2 regions of the Pseudoalteromonas sp. SG45-3 genome follow, and region 2 is predicted to be linked to the other one. Evidence: riboswitches for the same ligand, from Rfam matches in the RefSeq annotation. Region 2 holds a riboswitch; the other holds the start of a gene.

Region 1 (8,107 bases), on a different contig from region 2:
CTGCTGGGAATGAAATACCTAATGGGAAACGTGTATGTGAATCACCACCAGTACCTACAGTATCTGGTAATAACATACGGTTTAACCATGAGTGAATTACACCATCACCTGGGCGAAGTGACACACCGCCACGGTTCATGATGAAATCAGGAAGCGTATGGTGAGTGTTTACATCGATTGGTTTAGGGTAAGCCGACGTATGACAGAAAGACTGCATTGTTAAATCTGCAGAAAAACCTAAACATGCTAAGTCTTTAAGTTCGTCACGTGTCATAGGACCTGTTGTATCTTGCGAGCCAACAGTTGTCATTTTAGGTTCACAGTATTGGCCTGGGCGAATACCTGGAACGTTACACGCTTTACCAACCATTTTTTGCGCTAGTGTGAAGCCTTTTTCAGACACTTCTGTCACTGTTGGTACTTTAAATACATCAGTTGGACCTAGGCCAAGTGATGTACGTGCTTTATCAGTTAAACCACGACCAATGATAAGTGGTATACGACCACCAGCACGAACTTCATCTAAAATTACATCAGATTTAAGTTCAAAAGTTGAGATTACTTTGTCAGTACCGTGGCTCTTAACAACACCTTCGTACGGGTAAATATCGATTTGCTCACCCATGTTAAGCTCATCAACATTTAATTCGATTGGTAATGCACCTGAATCTTCCATTGTATTGAAGAAGATTGGAGCAATTTTATTACCTAGACATACACCGCCAACACGCTTGTTTGGTACGAATGGGATATCATCGCCCATGAACCAAAGTACAGAGTTAGTTGCAGACTTACGAGAAGAACCAGTACCAACAACATCACCTACATATGCAAGTGGTAAGCCTTTAGTTTTTAATTCTTCAAGCTGAGAGATTGGACCTACTTCGCCTGGCTTGTCTGGTGTAATTCCATCACGTTCAATTTTTAGCATTGCTAAAGCATGAAGTGGGATATCTGGACGAGACCATGCATCTGGTGCTGGTGATAAGTCATCAGTATTTGTCTCGCCAGTTACTTTAAATACAGTAACTGAGATCTTTTCAGCAACAGCTGGCTTATTAGTAAACCATTCTGCATTTGCCCAAGACTCAATAATTTGCTTAGCGAATGTATTACCCGCTTTTGCTTTTTCTTCAACATCGTAGAACGCATCAAACATAAGTAATGTATTTGAAAGGCCTTTAACTACGATTGGTGCAAGTGTTTCGTCATCAAGTAGGTCAATCATTGGCGCGATATTGTAACCGCCCAGCATTGTACCTAATAATTCTGCCGCTTTTTCTTTAGAAACAAGTGGAGAATTAGCTTCACCTTTAGCTACAGCTGCTAAAAATCCCGCTTTAATATAAGCAGCATCATCAACACCAGCTGGTATACGCTGAATGAACAAATCTAAAATGAATTCTTCTTCACCTGCAGGTGGGTTTTTTATTAATTCAATAAGATCAGCAGTTTGCTGAGCATCTAATGGCGCTGGTACGATACCTAACGCGGCACGTTCTTCTACGTGTTTACGATATTCTTGTAGCACAATATTGCCCTCTTGGTGACGTGAAAGTATCCGGTAGCGCTTTGGGCGCAAATAAGTTACCCAATACTTATAGTATTCTAACGCGTAATTATAAAGCTTTTATGGATAGATGAAAATCCATCCAGTTGCGCAACTGATTATACCGATTATAAATACTATGAATAGTGGTTGTAGTAAAAACTATTTTCATGAATACTTATTAAGTAAGAATCATTACCATTAACTAATATTAATTTATTACAGGCATAAAAAAACCCAGCACTTGGCTGGGTTTTTATTACAAACTATTTAATTAACGTAAAACTTTAACGTTTTTGATAGTTTTAATATGCGCTTCTACACGACGGTTTTCTGCGTTTGCAGCTTTAGTGTTTGCATCATTTTTAAGACGCTCTTCACCTAAACCAACTGTAGTAATACGGTCTTCAGCAATACCATCAGCAACAAGTTGCTTAGCTACAGCATCAGCACGTTTTTTAGATAACCATTTGTTGTAAGTTGCTTTACCTACAGCAGAAGTGTGACCTTCTAATAGTACTGTTGTATCTGGGTACTCTTTTAAGAATGCAGATACTTTTTCAATATCATTTAAGTATTGAGTAGATACTGCAGAAGCATTGTTAGGGAAAGTCACTAATAAGCTTACTGTTACTTCTTTATCTTCATATAAAGTACAACCAGTACCATCCACAGCATCAGTCATAGGTGTGTTAGCACACTTATCATCTGCATCAGGAATGTTATCGTTATCGCTGTCTACAGGAGCTACAGCTACTTCAACTACTTTAGGCTCTGGAGCTGGTTTTACTGGCTCTACAGGAGCAGAGTTTTGGCCAAATAAGTAGTTAATACCAATTTTAGCACCAACATCTGTGTAACCACGGTCAAGACCTTGGTATACAGCTGTTTCAGCATTTACAAATAAGCCATCTGTAATGAAATGTTGGTAACCAACACCTGCATTTAAGAATGTGTTGTCATCAACTACGTCAATTTCTTTAATACCGAAAAGACCATAGAAAGGACCGCCGTCTAAATGGTAAAGAGCATCAATACCGTAACGCTCGCCATCAATATTGTTACGGTTGCCAGCAACTTTATCAAAAGCATTAAAATCCATGTCTGCATATTCAAGACGTGCGCTCCAGTAATCACTGAAACGGTAACCAGCTTCAACACCCCAGCCAGTTGATTCGTTTACGTCAAGACCGGCTTGGTCACGCATGTTTTTCCAAGATGCGTCATAGTAGTCGCCAAATGCGCCAATGTAGAAACCTTCTTCTTTATCAGCAGCGAATGTAGATGCGCTAGTTGCAGCCAACGCGATTGCAATTGTAAGTGATTTTAATTTCATTGTTTTCTTCCCATTTGAACAATTTTAAATTGTAGCTAATCGATACTAGCTCAATCAGTTTTATATAGACTAACTGAGCCTTTGTTAATCAATACTTAACGAAAAATAAAGTTTATTACTTTTTTCTATGCCTTGTCGCAACACACATCCACTTACTATAGGCGAAATTAAAACTTTATTGAAAAATAAATATAGTAGTTTTTTGTAAATTAGTACTTAGCAAGGAATGTAAGAGCAATTAAATTAAATGCACTTATAAATGCAAAGAAATATTGCTTGGTTTTAATTGTGCGCATAATACCACCAGAATTAGCATTCCCCTAGGTATATGCGCATGTTTGATTAAAAAATGACTCTTTTTAATCATGTGGTTATATTTAAAGTTAAGTATTAAGTACCACAAAAAGTCTGGTAGTCATTATCATTCGTCGGTGGAGAGCAAAACTCTGATAACTCTTCACTGTTAGAATATGGATTGCTGGCTATTTTTATAAAGCGCTGTAGCAACTCGCTGGATCCTGTAGCGTTATATTGTGCAATTATTTCTTCGATCACATGATTTCGCGGTATAACACGAGGATTTGCCGCTCTCATTACTTCATAACTATTATCGTCAGTTAAACTTACCCACCTAGCTCTCCATTCAATTAGCGACTCAGGTACGCTTTTTTCTCCTTTTAAGGATTCAGTAAGCGCATCAAAGGTATTGGTGTAGTCGAGCTGATTATCTTTTAATAGCGTTAACAACTCTGCTATTAACTCGCCACTACTATCGCTAGATTCATTTAAACCCAGTTTTTGTGCCCACATAGCCGTAAACTCAGTATTAAACTGCTCAGCAAAACTATTAATAAATGGCGTCATTAATGAAACAGCTTGCTCGTCATCATCGCTAATGAGTGGTATTAAGCTCTCAGCTAAGCGTGCGCAGTTCCAGTTAGCTATATTAGGTTGATTACCGAATGCATAGCGGCCTTGTTTGTCTATAGAGCTAAATACGGTATCAAAATCAAAGCTATTCATCATGGCACACGGGCCGTAATCAATAGTCTCTCCGCTAACTAGCGTATTATCTGTATTCATTACTCCGTGAATAAAGCCAACACGCATCCAGCTCACAACTAGCTTAACTTGGTTTTTAATCACAGCGCCTAAAAATGCTAAGTATCGCTGCGAACCTGTATCGGTTATTTCTGGGTAGTGTCGCTCTATAGCTAAATCGGCTAAATTTTTAAGCCCTTCAACATCGCCTTGCGTCGCTAAATATTGAAATGAACCAACACGAATATGGCTCGTTGCTACACGCGTAACGATAGCCCCTGCTTGTGGCGGATTACGATAAACCGTTTCGCCACTGCCAACAACCGCTAAGCAGCGTGTGGTTTTAACTCCCAGTGCATGCATTGCTTCGCTCATTACGTATTCACGAATAGCAGGGCCAAGTGCGCAACGTCCATCCCCACCTCTTGAGTAAGGAGTAGCACCAGAGCCTTTTAATTGAATATCCCATAACTGGTTTTCATCATCACTAATAGCGCCCAGTAAGTGCGCTCGTCCATCGCCTAAGCGTGGTGAAAAATGTCCAAATTGGTGCCCAGAGTAACCAAGTGCTACTGCAGGAATCGCCTGTTTTTCGTTACCGCTAAAAGTGCTGGCACGCAAATCAGCCGCAACGTTAATATTAAACTCTTTTGCTAAGCTCTCATTCCACAGTAATAACTGAGGAGAGGCGACACTTGCAGGGAAATCTTCTATTGCGAAGTTTTCTGCAACACCTGTGTATCTTGGCACTAATTTCATTGTAATTCCTATTATTGCTGACTTATACCAACACGGTTGTCACCTACGCCATAAGCAACAATTAAGCTTAACTCTTGCATACTTAAGCCACTTTGCTCTTGCATTTCGTTAAAAAAAGCTTGGGCTGCATTTAGTGACTTTTTAGTTTGTAAGCCGCCGTCTATAATTTTATGGGCACGCAAATAATTCTCTACATCGCGTGATAGCAAAAATGTATCTTTACCAAGTGCACGCAGCGCATAAGGCCCTGTATTTCCGCCTAAACGTGAACCATGTTTTTTTAAATACGCCCACAAACCAATAATATCGTCTGTTGGCCAATTAGCGACAAACTGACTAAAACTGCCATGTTCCCCTGCTATTTCGTGGATCATGTAAGCATTTTCGGTAATTGTTTTTACTTTTTTATAGTTACGAACAATGCGCTCATCCGTTGCTTTTTGTTCCAGCATATCGGGTGGCATCATTAATAACTTATCAACGCTAAAATCCCAAAAAACCTCTCTAAAGCCTGCCCACTTATTATTTATGACTGACCAATAAAAGCCGCTTTGAAATACTTTTCGAGTAAATTCTTCAAGCCAATCGTCGTCACTTAACGTGCTTAGTTGTTTTTTAGATAGCGGTTTTGCAAGTAATAACTTAAGCATTTTTTCAGAGCCTTTTCGCTCTACCGCTCGCTTATAAATATCGCTAAATTTTTCCATACTAATTAAATACCTCACTACTTATATTGCTAGTGTACGAGAAAAGCACCTAATACGTAACCACCCCTCTTTTCGATGAATTAATCTGTATTTAGTCGCTTGACACCTAGACGGCTAAAATGCTTTAATCGCCGTAATTACCCTATTAAAATTGCACAGGTTTGTAAGTTTTACTCTACAAACAGGTGCAAAGGGCTAGAAGAGGTGCGTTATTCAGGTAGCGTATGTTAGGAGCGCAAACTCCAGTGAGCATACGTGAGGGGAATTAACGCCGAGAAGTAACCACTTTTGCGAGGTGTTTATTTCGGGCGACTAGGTTGAACCCTAGCGACTGTCACCAATAGCTGTTTATAAAAAGCAGCTTGTTAGTTTGGTGGAGAGCTTCTGGTCTTAAATATTAAGGCCGTGCGCCCTATTATTTTAAGCCCATTCGCTCTTCGAATTATTAGTTCGAACGACGTTAATGCGGCTCCTTCCATAAAGCTTTTTAACTCTTCGAATAATACCAATTGCATTAAATTAGTTATCGCTAAAATGATCACGTTTTTAATAAAATTGGTACAAATTATAAGTTCGTGAGAGATGATCAACAACTTCAATTTAAACGACTACTCACTGTGGACCGCGCTCGTTACGCCATTTGATCAACACGGCAATGTTGACTACAACACGTTAACTAAGCTGGTTAGCGATCAAGAAGCGGCACATAACGGTATTTTGCTACTTGGCAGTACGGGCGAAGGTTTAGCACTAACGCTAAAAGAGCAAAAAGCCATTGTTGAACACGTATGCCAGCTAAAACCAACAGTACCACTCATGGTTGCTGTGGGCGGTAGTAACTTAAAGCAACAAATTGAGTGGGTTAACTACTGTAATACACTACCAATTCATAGCTTTTTACTTGGCTCACCGCTTTATGCAAAGCCTGGTGCTATAGGTCAAACTCATTGGTTTGAAAGCCTACTAAATGCAAGCGCTCACCCATGTATGCTTTATAACGTACCGGGTCGAAGTGCTGTTAGCATCCCAGTGGCAACAATTCAAAACTTACAAAAAAATAAAAATTTATGGGCGTTAAAAGAAGCGAGCGGCAGTATTGCTCAGTTTGAAGCTTACCGCCAAGCGGCGCCTAATTTAGCTATTTTTAGTGGCGACGATGCGCTAATGCCTTATTTTGCTCAAGCTGGCGCAAAAGGTTTGGTGTCGGTAGCTGCAAACGCATGGCCTGAACAAACTCACGAGTTTGTTAAGCGCAGTTTAAGTGGTCAACACCCTAATTTATTTGCCCAGTGGTCAAGCGCTATTAATAGCCTATTTGCTGTCGCAAACCCTATTCCCGTAAAGGTACTGATGCATTTGCAAGGCCGCTTAAGCAGCCCGCAACTTCGTCCACCTTTAACACACCTTGAGTTAACTCATACCGATTGCATCACAACTGCAAACAACACCATTTTATCTTGGCATTAAATACAGGTTTTTATAATGAGCTGGTTAGAACTATTAAATAATTTAGAATCGGGCGCAGTACGCGCAGCATCGCAAAACGAAAGCGGCCAATGGCAGGCTAACGTAGAAGTAAAGCAAGGCATTTTGGATGCCTTCAAAAATGGCACTAATACTGAGTTTGCAGGTGGTTTTGTTGATAAACATAACTTAGCTCCACAAGAATTTAGTACTGATGATGGCGTACGTATGGTGCCGGGTGGCTCTAGTGTTCGCCGTGGTGCTTATGTTGCTAAAGGCACGATTATTATGCCACCAGCGTATGTAAACATTGGTGCATATATCGACGAAGGCACAATGGTAGATAGCCACGCATTAGTTGGCTCGTGTGCACAAGTAGGTAAAAACGTACATTTAAGTGCTGCAGTTCAGCTTGGTGGTGTACTTGAGCCTATTGGTGCAAGCCCAGTAGTTGTAGAAGACGACGCATTTATTGGCGCTGGCTGTATTATTGTTGAAGGTGTAGTTATTAAAAAAGGTGCAGTACTTGCCCCTGGCGTGCGTTTATCAGCAACTATTCCGGTATACGACTGCGTAAACGAGCGCCAACTAGATAAAGGCGAGCCAATCCCTGAGTACGCTATTGTAATACCAGGCTCTCGCCCTGCGTCAAACGAGTGGGCGCGCGAGCAAGGCCTAAGCATGTCGTGTGCGTTAATAGTTAAATACCGCGACGAAAAAAGCGATGCATCATTATTACTTGAAGAGGTTTTACGATAATGAGCTTTTTGAGCACGCCTATCAAAACCGCTGTAAATACAATTACACAACAACTTGATACACCTTTTTTTGTTTACGATTTAGATCAACTAAACGCGCATCTTGCACGTTTAGTTGCGCAAACCGATGTAAAACTGTGGTACGCGGTAAAAGCAAATCCACTGTCTAAAATTATTCAAAGCTTAGACAGTGCTGGCTTTAATTTTGACGTAGCAAGTAAAGGTGAGCTTGAGCAAGTACTAGCACAAGGTATTAGCTCGCAGCGCGTGCTCAACACAGGGCCTGCAAAAAGCCCTAAACAAATAAAACACTTTATTGAGCGCGGCGTGCGTATATTCGTAGCAGAAAGCCTCAATCAAGTACGTTGGTTAAACCAACAAGCACAACTACAAAACACGCAGTTACAAGTATTACTGCGTGTACAATTACGCTGGCCTGAAGGTGAAAAAAACCCACTGGGCGGCGACAGCCTTACGCCGTTTGGTTTGGGTT
Region 2 (8,107 bases):
AATAGCATTTCGTCGGCATCGAGATCTGGATAGCTTTCGTCTAAAAATTGCAGCAAGGGCTGCGGCTTTTTGCGTTTTTTATTAAAGCGCTTAGCAAAGCTGGTTTTAACATCGTTGTAGTCAGGAATATTAGGCGTAACAAATGCAGGCACGTCTTGCTGGTCAGGCAATTGGTATTCTTCGTGTTCAAATTCAACCAAGCTTGCCATGTAAGCCACAATATGGCGTTGCTGACCAAGCGAATATCGCTGCGCGTCGCTCACAAAATGTGGCTGCACAGCACTTAGCATGTTGTCTACGCCATTTTTACGTACAAGCCCAAGTACTTTGGCTGCTTGGCGAGTAATTAAGTTATTACGGCGTAGCTCCTCGCGCAGTGGCATAAGCATATCGGCACTTTTACGTAAGCTTTCTCGGCCCATTAAATGCATTTCGAGTATACGGGTACGTAATTGCTCCAGCATACGTTTGTCGTTATACGCTTTACCTGAGCGCTCAATGTGCAGTATTTGCTTACTTATTTGCTCTTCAATGAGGGTAAAACACGCATGAAATTCACCACGAATATCAACCATTTCAAGCATTGGCTCTATGTATTCGTCAAAGGCTTCTATTACCGCTTTATAACGCTTTTGCAGCGATTGCACTGCATTATTTGATTTGGCTTGTTCCACAATGTTTAAAATAGCGTTTTCGTTGTGCGTATAGAGCTTCATTATTTTACGCACCCGATCATCCATAATGCGGCTGTAGCGGCGCAAATCGTCAAAGTCTTCTATTTCGCCAGCGTTATCTAAGCGGTTACCTAAACGAGCTAGGTCCTCTACTAATACGCTAATTTCTTGCGCTAAACCTAAATGCTCTTCTTGCAGTAAAAAAGTAGCAAAATCAGCAATAGCACGATTTATTTCAAGCTGAGAGGATTTAGCCAGTGGAATTAAAATATCTTGGTTTAACAAACGATTTGTTTCTTTATAAATGCGTTCGTTTGACCACGTAGACTGCTTTTGCTTAATCGCGTTTTGTACGTCTTTTAGGCTAAAGTCAGCCATTTTAAAACGTTTAAATAATAGCTCTAATACACCCCAATGTTCGGTTATGGTGTTTAGCAGCTTTTTAGCTGGGATCATAAGGGGTTACAACATCCTAGTATTTTATTATTGAGTTCTTTTAGAAGACTCATTATTACGTATTTTTAATTAATCTTGTTTGTATATAGTATTCGTTTTTAAGACCATTTAATAATAGTTTTTGCATAGAGGCAGTGCTAAAATTCGCGCCGAAAATAGGCACATGAAATGGAATGTTATTTGTGTGTTCTTTAAAACTATATCAAAGGTTGTTTAACTACCATGGTTTCCTCGATTATTCTAACCCTGATAGCGATTGCATTTTTACTGATCGTTATAGAAGATATAATCCATGTCAATAAAGCTAAAACCACGCTGTTTTTTGGTACGCTTTGCTGGATTCTTCTTTTTATATACCCCCTACACGGGCAAAGCCCCGATACGATTCAACATCTTTTAAATGAAAATATTTTAGAAATTGCCTCGCTATGGCTATTTTTAATGGCTGCAATGACCTTTGTCGCGTATTTAAATTCAAAGGGGTTTATAGAAAATATTGTGCACCGTGTTATGCCAAAAAGTATTAGCGAAAAAAAGCTCATGTTTTTGGTGGGTGGTTTTGCGTTTTTGTTTTCGTCGATTTCAGATAACGTAACAGCGACGCTTATATCGCTTGCGGTTGTTATGTCGTTAAAGCTTGAACCTAAAAAACTCATTAAATACGCCACGCTTATTGTGTTTGGAGTTAACTCAGGTGGGGTATCGCTAATAACAGGTGACGTAACCACACTAATGATATTTTTAGATGGCAAAGTAACCATTGCTCATTTATTACTACTTATAGCGCCAGCACTTGCAAGCGTTATGCTGCTTGCCGCGTTACTGTCTATAGGTATGAAAGGGCGTGTTGAGTTTGCTAGTGCAGGTAAAACCCGCATTGAAAAAACCGACATAACCATTGCTGTTATATTTTTATCTACCGTAGTGAGCACACTTACGCTGAGTGTAATTTACAGCGTACCGCCTCTATTAACCTTTTTGTTTGGCTTATCAGTGATGTTTTTAGTGGCGCAATTTTTAATGCGTAAAAAAGACATAAACAAAGACATAATCGATTTTGTTCGCGATATAGAATACGACACATTATTGTTTTTTGTAGGCGTACTTTTACTTGTAGGTGCACTTAAAGAAATTGGTATGTTGAGTAAATTTACCGATCTATACACGGTAATGGCACCAGAATACGCAAACTACTTAATGGGCATATTATCAGCTGGGGTCGATAACGTACCGCTTACCGCTGCATTATTAAAAGCCAATATAGTAATGAGCCAACAACATTGGTTGTCGTTTACGTATGCAACGGGTGTGGGCGGTTCAATGCTTATTATTGGTTCGGCTGCGGGCATTATTGCCATGAGTAAAGTTAAAGCGCTTACCTTTATGAGCTACTTGCGTTTATCGCTGCATTTATTAATTTGTTACACGGTTGGATATGCGGGCTCGTATTACATGGGCAGTTTTATTTAACTCATAAATTATTAAATGCTTGACAGCTAGACGTCTAAACGATAACTTTCAAAGCCCCGCTACTTAGTGGGGTTTTGTTTTATTAGCCACTGGTTAATAAAGCATTCAGAAGAGGTGCGATACTTAGGTACTTAATGTTAGGCGACGAAAGCCGATGATCATTAAGGAGGGAAGTACTCGCCGAGGGAAATAATGGTACGTCGTCATTGTTTTTCGGTTTATGGGGCTGAATCCTCAAAACTGTCACCAATATAGGTGGAGAGCTTCTGGCAGTGGACTTATCTTCAAGCATTCCTTTGCCAAGTTCTTCTTGTTTTATTGCGGTTTGGATACCGCGAAAGGAGACTAAATGACTACCCAATCAGTGCCACAAACAGTATCAGGCGCAAAATCAGATTACATCGTTGCCAAATTTGGTGGAACAAGTGTTGCAAATTTTGAAGCGATGAGTCGCTGTAGCGAAATTATTGTTGCAGATAAAAGCGTACGTATTGTTGCCGTGAGCGCCAGTGCCGGCGTAACTAATCACTTAGTTGCACTGTGTAAATCAAGCATTACTCCTAGTGAGCGCCAAGAACACATAAATGGCGTGCTTGCTATTCAACAAACTATTATAGATGAATTATCGCTAGATGCCGATTTAGCGGTTGGCTTTAACGAAACCCTAAAAGCATTTCAAACATTGGCTCAAGAGCCACTAACAACCGATCAGCAACACGACGAGCTACTTAGCTTTGGTGAGCGTTTATCGTCGTATTTGTTTGCTCAGGTACTGCGTTTACAAGGTTTAAATGCCGATCGCTTTGATGTGCGCAAGGTGCTTAAAACCGACAGCCAATTTGGTAAAGCAACGCCCAATGTTGCAGCCACAGCGCAAGCTGCTAAAGAGCATTTAATTCCGTTATTAGACGCTCAAGTAATTGTAACTCAGGGATTTATTGGTAGTGACGAATACGGTCACACCACAACGCTAGGACGTGGTGGTTCAGACTACAGCGCTGCATTACTAGCTGAAGCGATTAACGCTAAAAGTGTGCATATTTGGACCGACGTAGTGGGCATTTTTAGCACCGACCCGCGTTTGTGCGCAAAAGCGACGCCTATTGCACGCTTAAGTTTTGACGAAGCCGCTGAAATGGCAACCTTTGGCGCAAAAGTATTACACCCAGCAACTATTTTACCAGCGAGTCGTAGCCACATTAACGTGTTTGTAGGTTCTAGCCGCGAGCCAGAGCGTGGCGGTACGTGGATTGAGCGCGAAAAATCGCAGCAACCAGGTATACGCGCAGTAACCCAACGTAAAAACCAAATATTGCTTACGCTTAAAAGCCCAGAAATGCTACTAGCAAGCGGCTTTTTAGCACGCGTATTTACACTATTAAGTGAATACAATATATCGGTAGATTTGGTAACTACATCAGAAATCAGTGTGGCTATAACGCTTGATAACGCGCAAAACGCCTCGCGCCCAGAGCTTGATCAAAAATGCCTAGATAAGCTTGCAGAGTTTTGCCATGTTTCGGTAGAAAACAACCTAACATTGGTGGCACTTATTGGCTCTGAGATTCAATTACGCCAACACGAAATGAACTTAATGAGTGTACTAAAAGACTTTAACATTCGATTAATTTGTCACGGTGCTAGTAAGCACAACCTGTGCTTTTTAGTAGAGCAAACTGAGTCAGATAACGTAGTACAGTCTATTCATAGCCGTTTATTAGAAAATGATTTTGCTGCGTAAATAACGGTTATTCAGGAAAATTACCCAGTAAAATCACTTAACAAAATTGATTAATAAAGTCATTTAATAAAAAGCATCGCCAGTCGATGCTTTTTTTATGCACCACACTCACATCAAAACAAACATTACTGTCATTGCTATCAGCTACAGTAACGCGATTACTGCAAGCACTCAGCTTTGCACTATGTAATTCGTCAAACACATTAGGGCTAAGTAACTTTGCAATAGGGCGGCTGGTGGCTTTAGCAAATGACTCTTTTAATGTCCAAATTCTAAAAAACGTATCTGCTTGGGCTTGGGTATTAGTGGGCTTGGTGATAAGTGTAATTTCATCATTATGATAAAAATGCTTAGCGAGCTTTTCAAATGGGCGCTTTAGGCTTACTTTTTCAATATCAAAACCAAACTCACTTTTATCAAAATTTAGTGCGACCCCAACTAAACCATGCGAGTGTGAAATACAGGTATTTATAACATCACCACTTACATGTATTTGCAGCTTTGAGCTTGCTTCGTCAAATTCGGTACTCATTTTATTAAGGGCTACGTGCGCATGTTGTGGCTGCGTTACTTTAATAAGGTGTTTTAACAATAACCGCGTTGCTAAATACTCTTGCTTAGCTTGTGGGCTTTTACGGCGGTTTATAATAGTTAATTCAAATGGGCTTAAGCAATCGGGCAAATTAAAGTCACTAAGCTCAAGTGTTTTAGCATTAAATAATAAAATACTGTTACTCGCAAAAGACAAATTTGCCAATTGAGTTGAAGTAATACTCAAGGCGTTTTTAAAAAAGTGTTCAGTCATAAAAGCCCTAAAGCAAAAGAAGTCGCTGATATTGTGAGCGGTTAACGCCACTAATAAAGGCTGGGTACAATTTTATTACTCAGCTGGCATGAAATATGGTTTAATTCACAATAATCAAAATAATAACAGATTTGTAGATGTATGGCACAAGTGCGTGATGGGTTTCAAAGCCGACTTGGTTTTGTTTTAGCCGCTGCTGGCGCAGCAGTGGGTTTGGGTAATATTTGGGGTTTTCCTACGCAAGCGGCCAACCATGGCGGCGGTGCTTTTTTACTGGTTTATTTTATTGTTATATTTTTACTTGCGCTTCCTGCGCTGTATACCGAACTTTATTTAGGTCACAAAGCACAAGCTAACCCGGTAAAAGCATTGGGCGATGCATGGCAAAGCACTAACCGTAAAGTAGGTGCAGCAGCCGGTTACATAGGCCTTGCAGGCGCAGTTGTCATGCTCAGCTTTTACTCAATAGTAGCAGGGTGGATGCTCTCCTATGCTATTGAGCCCATAACCACATTTTTAGGTTTTACAGGCGCAAGCGAATTTTTACATAGCGACTCAGTGCTGCGTAATTTTGTATTTACGCCGCTTATGCTTATTTTAACTGCCAGTATTATTTTAAAAGGTGTTAAGTCGGGAATCGAAACGTGGTCGCGCCGTTTAATGCCACTGCTGCTCGTATTGCTTGTTGGTTTAATTGCTTACATTGCAACACTCGATGGCGCAAGTGAAGGCTTTGCCGCATATTTAATTCCTGATTTTAGCCAAATACTCGACCCTAATTTAATTATTGCCGCAATGGGGCAAGCGTTCTTTTCGCTCTCACTAGGTGTGGGCTGTATGATGATTTACGGCTCGTATTTACAGCCAGATGCTAATTTACCAAAGCTCACCGCCGGTGTTGCACTACTTGATACTGGCGTTGCTTTTTTAGCGGGATTACTCATTATTCCTGCTATTTATGTGGCGCAGCACAACGGTGTTGAAGTATTTAGTGGTGGTAAACTGATTGGTGAAGGGCAGCTAATTTTTGCTATTTTACCTGAGCTATTTAGCACCATGGGCGAAATTGGTTTATTAGTTGGTTTATTATTTTTTGTATTAATGTCTATCGCATCGGTTACGTCAACTATATCGACGACTGAAATTCCGGTAGCGTTTTTAGTCGAAAACCATAACGTTAGTCGCACCAAAGCAACGTGGGCAGTGAGCGCCGTTGTACTTGTGTGTGCAAGCGCAATTATACTAAATTTTGATTGGTTATTTGGCTTAGTCATTATGCTATTTACTCAATACCAATTACCGCTTATGGGTTTATTTTACTTTATTACGGTAGGTTGGATGTGGCAGCGTGGTAATAAATTACATCAAGCAACAACAGGCGTACATTACTGGTTTGCTCAGTATATTCGTTTTGTTTGCCCAATATTAATGACCTTGGTATTTGCAAACGTTGCCTTTGGTTAATTTTATTTAAACCCTAAAATAAATTAATAAAGCGAAGTGAGTTTTAAGCGCACTTCGCTTTTTTTATGCCTAAAATTTAGGTATAGCCAAAAATTTTATAAAACCTCATTAGTTAAAGGCCTATCTTCACTTACTTCAAGCGCGTTAAGTAGGGTTGTGTTTGCTATCTCGGTGAGTGCTTCTTGGGTAAAAAAGCCCTGATGCCCCGTTACTAATACATTTTTAAAGCTCACTAAGCGCGAAAATATATCGTCTTGGTTTATTTCGTCACTGTGGTTTTTAAAAAACAGCTCCGACTCTTGCTCGTAAACGTCGAGCCCTAGATACCCTAATTTTTTAGTTTTAAGTGCATTAATGCACGCTTTGCTGTTAAGCAGTGCACCGCGAGAAGTGTTAATGAGCATAACGCCGGTTTTCATTTTACTAAATGCCTCATCATCTATTAGATGATGAGTTTGTTCCGTTAATGGGCAATGCAAAGAAATCACATCGCTTTGGCTAAGCAAGGTGTCTATATCGGTAATTGTATAATTGCCAGGTTGCGCGTATGGGTCGCACACTAATACTTTAGCGCCAAAGCCATTTAAAATGTTACACAGCGCAAGGCCAATTTTACCGCAACCTACAATACCCACGGTTTTATTGTGCAAGTTAAAACCAAGCAATCCGTTTAAATCAAAATTGTCTTCGCGTACGCGGTTATACGCTTTATGGGTTTTACGGCTAAGTGTTAGCATAAGTGCAATACAATGCTCGGCTACTGCTTCTGGGCTGTAAGCCGGTACGCGTAATACTTTAATTTTGTGTGCTTTTGCTGCAGGTAAATCAACATTGTTAAAGCCCGCGCAGCGCAGCAAAATAGTTTTTATACCTTGGCTTGCCAGTTGCTCAATAACGGCGGCGTTTACGGTGTCGTTAACAAACACGCATATGGCATCAAACCCGTTTGTTAAAATGGCCGTTTGTTCGCTCAGGGCTTGCTCAAAATACGTTATTTTTATAGCGCTGTGATCGCGTGTACTTTGTTCAAAAAAAGGCAGTTCGTACTTTTGAGTACTAAAAAAAGCAATGTTCATGGTAATAGCCTCGACGCTTAATAAGTATCAATACAATAAACTACTTTATAAACCTGTGCTTTAGTAACACGCATTTTATTGATTTAAATTAAGCCTTAGCTGGCGTAAACAAAGGTATTTTTGATGCTACCTTTTTACCACCTCTTGCAGCGCTTAACTTTGCAGCTTGCAGTAAGTTGCTTTCTATTACTTGTTTAAGTGTTTCGGGCTTAGTACGCGGTGCATAGCGTGCAACAAGTTGCCCTTGTGAGTTAATTAAAAACTTAGTGAAATTCCACTTAATTGCACGATTTTGCGAAATACCCCGCGTATGCGACTTTAAATAATTAAACAACGGATGTGTTTCTGGCCCGTTTACCATTACCTTACCAAATACCTCAAACGAGATATTAAATTGATCTTGGTAAAAGTCTTTTATGGC

What was found. Region 2 has a riboswitch for lysine ahead of lysC (lysine-sensitive aspartokinase 3). Riboswitches for the same ligand answer to the same signal wherever they lie in the genome.
Region 1: another riboswitch for lysine. It lies ahead of dapA (4-hydroxy-tetrahydrodipicolinate synthase); the one in region 2 lies ahead of lysC (lysine-sensitive aspartokinase 3).

What each region holds. Positions count from the first base shown of each region.
Region 1 covers NZ_JACJEN010000009.1:52,808-60,914, reverse strand. Annotated here, with positions in the region: gene acnB (bifunctional aconitate hydratase 2/2-methylisocitrate dehydratase) at 1-1,531, opposite strand, end outside; gene H5126_RS12105 (OmpA family protein) at 1,824-2,885, opposite strand; gene H5126_RS12100 (YdiU family protein) at 3,276-4,685, opposite strand; gene H5126_RS12095 (DNA-3-methyladenine glycosylase I) at 4,697-5,392, opposite strand; lysine riboswitch at 5,584-5,784, shown strand; gene dapA (4-hydroxy-tetrahydrodipicolinate synthase) at 5,975-6,859, shown strand; gene H5126_RS12085 (2,3,4,5-tetrahydropyridine-2,6-dicarboxylate N-succinyltransferase) at 6,875-7,615, shown strand; gene H5126_RS12080 (PLP-dependent decarboxylase) at 7,615-8,107, shown strand, end outside.
Region 2 covers NZ_JACJEN010000005.1:173,571-181,677, reverse strand. Annotated here, with positions in the region: gene H5126_RS08405 (hypothetical protein) at 1-1,130, opposite strand, end outside; gene nhaD (sodium:proton antiporter NhaD) at 1,353-2,600, shown strand; lysine riboswitch at 2,702-2,874, shown strand; gene lysC (lysine-sensitive aspartokinase 3) at 2,950-4,341, shown strand; gene H5126_RS08390 (4'-phosphopantetheinyl transferase superfamily protein) at 4,379-5,146, opposite strand; gene H5126_RS08385 (sodium-dependent transporter) at 5,288-6,610, shown strand; gene H5126_RS08380 (2-hydroxyacid dehydrogenase) at 6,706-7,686, opposite strand; gene H5126_RS08375 (glutathione peroxidase) at 7,775-8,107, opposite strand, start outside.